Regions from separate parts of the Staphylococcus pasteuri genome, predicted to be linked through region 1. Evidence: riboswitches for the same ligand, from Rfam matches in the RefSeq annotation. Region 1 holds a riboswitch; the other holds the start of a gene.
What was found. Region 1 has a riboswitch for thiamine pyrophosphate ahead of Q4528_RS08055 (ECF transporter S component). Riboswitches for the same ligand answer to the same signal wherever they lie in the genome.

Region 1 (3,437 bases):
CGCAATATATACAATGATAATAAATAACAGCAATAACAATGTTACCCATTCAATCACATATTGTGTTTGAGATAATTCCCATTCACCTGATAAGAATAAGGCGTTTCTGTTGTTAAATTCTAAAAATGTAAAGAAGAAAATAACTACACCGCAGAATATTTCAACATACATTGGTTTAATCCATTTAGGTTTTCTCATCCAATTTGGAATATCATCTTCCTGGATATCAACAATATTTTTAACTTTTTCTTTAAACTTATCTCTTTTAGTTCTAATTTTTTCTAAATCGACACTTCTTCTAGTATTACGTGCATATTCTGTTGTCTTATCTTGAAGTTGTTTTAAGTGAACTTTAGTTTGATTTGAAACGTTACCTTTACTTGTTCTTGATAATTCTGGTTCTTCTTCCCCTAATTCTTGTTTCGTTAGCGGTAAAGCTCGTCTTAAGAATAAGAAGTTCCAAATAGACATTTGTCCTAATAACCACATGATGATAAAGAATGTATTCACACTTAAAATATCAATAGATTCAATTTCATTAGAGTCAATACGACCATGCAATGCAATTTGTGTAATAAGATAGCTGATACCATATGATACGATTATCCACATATAGTGACTTTTTCGATTATTACTATTTAATTCATCTTTATAAACGATATAACCGATATGAATGATGAATGGAATAATAAATACGATACCGAAGAAACCATATACTTGCATCATTAGAATTAAAGTTATTAGGAAATACATAATCCCTATAACTAAGAAGAAAATAGAAATATCATAGTCATACTTAATTGTTCTAAATAATGTATGACCGAGTAACATAACTAAGATACCAAATAAAATAATGATAATGGCACTTATTATTGGGAAGCTCCCTATAAATCTACTCATCACTTTTATGATTTCAGCGAAAAATGCATTCAGGAATTCCCATATATTATGTACATGAGTATTTACCTTCTTATCACCATTTAATTGTTTAATAAGTGGTAAATTGATTAATATAATGAGTCCTGTGAAAAGTGAAACGATACCGATAATATAACTAAATATAATCTCGGTGTGTTTCTTAAGAAAAGACATACTATTCACCTCAAAAGTTATTATATATGAAGAACTTCTTCTTGTCTTTAATAAATCACTAAATACATCTATAGACCTAGAAAAGTTTAATATTAGCATAACTGGGTAAAAGTAGTATGTAAACAAATAAAACACAATTAGGGGTGGATTTATTATGAGTAACGAAGAATTAAATAAAAAATCAGCTGAAAAAGCAAAAGAAGCAGAAGAAAAATTAAAAGAGCAAAAAGAAAATAAATCTGATGATATTGAGCAAACTAAAAAAGATATCGACGATGCATTAAATTAATAGTTGACTAAATTTTAATTATACAGATAGGCACTTGTAATGAATTTAAGAATAAAGCTATGTAGATAGGTAATACTATTTACATAGCTTATTTGTATTTTGATAAATTAATTTGAGATACCCTTTCTTTTAAAATTATTGTTCTAAAATCTTCTTTTTCCATGAATTGTATTTGTTGTCTATAAGTATATTAAATTAACATCAATTTATACTTTTATATTCTATACCACCTTGACATTCTTCACGAAAAAACTTACATTAAAGACAAATTAAATTAATGAACGCACTAGGGGTGTTTTGAACTGAGATGAGGTTAACCCTCAAACCCTTTGAACCTGATCTAGCTAGATACTAGCGTAGGAAAGTGTAACTAACAGAAGATATAAACGTATGTTTAGACATATTCTTATGTTTTACGCACAACTTTCCTAGAGAAGGTTGTGCGTTTTTTAGGAGGATGTTTTTTATGTCAAAAGGTTTAAAACTTTCTGAGATACTAGTGACAGTGCTTATCTCTGTTATTTTTGCAATCATTTATAATTTATGGTGGTTGTTTTACAATGTTGCTCAAGTTGCTGGCTTACATCTTGAACAATTAACGTATGGCGTTTGGTTTATGGCTGCAGTAGTTTGTTATTTAATTATACCTAAACCAGGTATCGCCTTACTCGCTGAATTTGCAGCTGGTGCTGGTGAAACAATTGTTATGGGGAAATTTGATATTCCGACAATCGTATATGCACTTTTACAAGGTTTAGCATGCGAAATTGTATTCGCTATCTTTAAATATCAATCTCGTTCAGTTATGGTTGCTATTTTAGCTGGATTGGTTACAGCACTTATTTCATTCCCTGTCGATTACTATTACGGATATTTAAACGAAGTTGCCGGATGGAATTTAATTTTATTTATTGTTTTTCGTGCACTTAGTGGCATCATTATATCTGGTTTACTTTCTTACTTATTAGTAAAAGCATTGGATCAAACTGGTGTAACTAAATTATTTAGACCCGCATCTAAAGATGACTACGATTCATTATAAGGGGATTTTAAAGTGCTAAAAGTTACAAATTTACGTTTGAAGTACCCAAATGGTCACCGAAAAATATTCGATGATCTTAATTTAGAAATTAAAGACAAAGAAAAAGTATTATTGCTCGGCCCTTCTGGTTCTGGTAAAAGTACACTACTCCATGTATTAAGTGGCATCGTACCAAAATTAATTGAATTACCTATGAAATATGACACTTTAGAAATCAATGACCATAATGGCGTTATTTTTCAAGATCCAGATACACAATTTTGTATGCCTAAAGTTTATGAAGAATTAGCTTTTGTATTAGAGAATAGACAACTTCCTAGAAAAGATATGGATGAAGCTATTGAAAATGCATTAAACTCAGTAAACTTAAATGTAAATGAAACAACACAAATTAATCATCTAAGTGGCGGCATGAAACAAAAACTAGCAATTGTAGAAACAATTTTGCAACAAGCTGATACCCTATTTTTAGATGAACCTACTGCTATGTTAGATGTAGAAGCTACAGAAGATTTATGGCAGCGACTAATAGACCTATGGCAAGATCAAACGGTTCTGATTGTAGAACATAAAGTAGAACATATTTGGCAACATGTAGATAGAGTCCTATTGATGAACTATGAAGGTCAAATTATCGCTGATGGTAGTCCAGAACATATTTTACAACATTTTGAACATCTGCTAAGTGAATATGGAGTATGGCACCCTAAAGCATGGAATTATGCCCCAGAACCGAAAAAAATAACGCCATCTACACAACAACAATTATTTAAATTTAATGATGGAGAAATACTTCGTAGTAAGAAAACTTTATTTAAAGTAGACCAATTATCAATAAATTCTGGGGAATGGATTACAATTACTGGAAAAAATGGTACTGGTAAAACGTCTTTATTAGAGTCAATATTACAGTTAATTAAATACAAAGGTATAATGACATACCAAAATCAAGAATTACATAAAATCAAAGATGCATCCCAACATATGTATCTTGTATATCAAAATCCAGAACTA
Region 2 (3,437 bases), on a different contig from region 1:
GTTTTCATAAAGGATAAAATTTAAAATTACACTAAAATATAATGTAATTCGCACGTAAAAAACTAGCTTTCATTTTTATTTGGCTGTAACCTGCAAGGAATTTATGGATGTTACAGTAGTATTTGTAAATTAGTTAAAGAAAACAAATCACTTTTAGGAGGATTTTTTAATAATGAAAAAAACAATTATTGCATCATCACTAGCTGTAGGATTAGGCGTTGTAGCAGGTAATGCTGGACACGACGCACACGCAAGCGAAGCAAATATTAATGAAGCAGAATTAGCTCAAAAAGCTCAATCAAACGATCAAACATTAAACGAAAGCCCTATCCAAGAAGGTGCTTATAACTATACATTCGATTACAATGGTTTCACTTATCACTTTGAATCAGATGGTACAAACTTCTCATGGGATTATCACCAATCTGGTCAATCAACTGAAGCTTCAAATACTCAAGCTCAACCACAACAAGATGTAAGTGAACAAGCTTCAGCATCAACTAACGAAACTTCTGCACAAGAAGTAAGCAATCAACAACAATCAAAATCAGCTCAACCTGAACAAGTTTCAGCACCACAAACTGAGCAAACTCAACAACCACAACAAGAAACTACTTCAAATAATCAATCAAGCTCAAATGATTCAAGCTCAAGCGAAGCTTCAAGTGGTTCTGGCGTAAATGCTCATTTACAACAAATCGCTCAACGTGAATCAGGTGGCGACATTCATGCTACAAACCCATCAACTGGCGCTTCAGGTAAATTCCAATTCTTACAATCAACTTGGGATTCAGTAGCACCAGATGAATATAAAGGTCAACCAGCAGCAAATGCTCCTGAACACGTTCAAGACGCTGCAGCTCAAAAATTATATGATACAGCTGGCCCAAGCCAATGGGTAACTGCATAATATAAGATATTTCTTTCACCCTATTTTGATAGGGTGAATTTTTTTATCATAAAAATGACTTAGTTTAAAAACGTGGAAATTTCAATTGTTTATGAATTTTTATTAAATTAATAAATGAAACTTTTAGATAATTGATTTCATGTATTTATTTTGCTAATGTTATATATGACAGTAATTAAAAAGAAAACTACTAGGGGAGCCTTATGGCTGAGATGAATTTTATTCAGACCCTTACAACCTGATTTGGTTAGCACCAACGTAGGAAAGTAGTATTTATTATTAAAGGCGCATATTAACCTTGATATTAACTACTTTCCTATTTGGGAAGTAGTTTTTTATTTCAAGGAGGCAATTTGTGATGAGTTTTTCTAAAGAATTAAGGGTAGCTGCAGAACCAATTATTGAAGATATTTACAACGATGGTTTTATTCAAGATTTATTGCATGGTGAATTATCGAAACAAGCCGTTCGACAGTATTTACGTGCAGATGCTTCGTATTTAAAGGAATTTGCTAATTTATATGCATTATTGATACCTAAAATGTCAGAATTAGAAGATGTGAAATTTTTAGTTGATCAAATAGAATTTATGTTAGAAGGTGAAGTGGCCGCTCATGAATCTTTAGCTGCTTTCATAAATGAACCATATGATGAAATTGTTAAAGAAAAAGTATGGCCACCAAGTGGAGATCACTACATCAAACATATGTATTATAATGCTTATGCACATGAAAACGCTGCTTATACGATTGCTGCAATGGCGCCATGCCCTTATGTTTATGCCGTTATTGCTAAAAGAGCAATGCAAGATCAAAATTTAAATCGTGATGAAAAAACAGTTGATTGGTTTGAATTTTATAGTACAGAAATGGATGAATTAGTCCGTGTCTTTGATGACTTGATGGATCGTTTAACTCAACAATGTACTGAAAATGAAAAAAATGAAATTAAAGAGAACTTCTTGCAAAGTACACTACATGAGAGAAACTTTTTCAATATGGCTTATATAGATGAAAAATGGAATTATCGAGGTGATAAATATGAATAAGCCTAAAATAGCTTTAACAATTGCTGGTACAGACCCAACAGGTGGAGCAGGTGTTATGGCAGATCTTAAGTCATTCCATTCTTGTGGTGTGTATGGCATGGCGTCAATAACTAGTATTGTCGCTCAAAATACATTAGGGGTTCAGCATATTCATAATCTTGAGACATCATGGGTAAAAGAACAATTAGAAAGTATATTTAATGATGAATTACCTCATGCAATTAAAACAGGAATGATTGCAACTAAAGATACAATGCATTTAGTACAAAGTTACTTACAACAATATCCCGAAATTCCATATGTTATTGATCCAGTTATGCTTGCTAAAAGTGGAGACTCTCTTATGGATGATGAAACTAAACAAAAACTTCAAGATACTTTATTGCCATTAGCAGATGTCGTTACTCCAAATATACCAGAAGCTGAAGAAATAACTGGTATCAAGATTGATACAGAAGAAAATATACGTAAAGCAGGTAATATATTCATTAATGAAATTGGAAGTAAGGGCGTAGTTATTAAAGGCGGGCATTCTGCAGATTTAAATAATGCTAAAGATTTTCTGTTTACGCAAGATGGTGTTTATACATTTGAAGATGAACGTTTTGAAACTAAACATACACATGGTACTGGTTGTACATTTTCAGCAGTAATAACAGCAGAATTAGCCAAAGGTCGTTCTATATATGAAGCGGTAGAAAAAGCTAAAAAATTCATTTCATTAAGTATCAAATATACACCAGAAATAGGTAAAGGTCGTGGCCCTGTTAATCACTTCGCATATCTTAAGAAAGAAGGGTTAGATGATGAATAATTTAGAAAAACTTAGAAATGAAAATCCACTAATCGTCTGTTATACCAATGATGTTGTAAAAAATTTTACTGCTAATGGTTTATTAAGCATAGGTGCAAGTCCAGCAATGAGTGAAGCGCCTGAAGAAGCGAGAGATTTCTATAAAGTTGCGGGCGGTTTGCTTATAAACATTGGGACACTTACACATAATAATGAAGATGATTTAATAAAAATTGGTAAAATTGCTAACGAATTAGAAACTCCTATTGTTTTTGATCCAGTCGCAGTTGGAGCATCACAGTATAGAAAAGATTTTTGTAAACGCTTTTTAGACGAAGTGGATGTATCTGTAATCAAAGGAAATGCTTCTGAAATTTTAACACTAGTCGATTCAAATACAACAATGAAAGGTACAGATGGAGACAGTGAATTAAATGTATTAGACATTGCAAATGATGCATATAAAAAATATCAAACTGCTATAGTAATTACAGGTGAACATGATATTGTGATGCAAGATAATAAAATGACAAAACTTTCAAATGGCTCATCTATGTCAGCTAAAATTACAGGTGCAGGTTGTTTATTAGGTGGTATCATTGCGAGTTTCTTATTCAGAAATACTAAACCTAAACATGAAACGCTTGTCGAAGCAGTAAGCTTTTATAATATAGCAGGTGAAATTG

Region 2: another riboswitch for thiamine pyrophosphate. It lies ahead of tenA (thiaminase II); the one in region 1 lies ahead of Q4528_RS08055 (ECF transporter S component).

What each region holds. Positions count from the first base shown of each region.
Region 1 covers NZ_JAUOQO010000006.1:82,418-85,854, forward strand. The annotation lists gene auxA (lipoteichoic acid stability factor AuxA) at 1-1,092, opposite strand, end outside; gene graF (glycopeptide resistance-associated protein GraF) at 1,247-1,381, shown strand; TPP riboswitch at 1,660-1,761, shown strand; gene Q4528_RS08055 (ECF transporter S component) at 1,848-2,423, shown strand; gene Q4528_RS08060 (ABC transporter ATP-binding protein) at 2,436-3,437, shown strand, end outside.
Region 2 covers NZ_JAUOQO010000010.1:61,618-65,054, forward strand. The annotation lists gene Q4528_RS11050 (transglycosylase family protein) at 173-910, shown strand; TPP riboswitch at 1,093-1,192, shown strand; gene tenA (thiaminase II) at 1,269-1,958, shown strand; gene thiD (bifunctional hydroxymethylpyrimidine kinase/phosphomethylpyrimidine kinase) at 1,951-2,772, shown strand; gene thiM (hydroxyethylthiazole kinase) at 2,765-3,437, shown strand, end outside.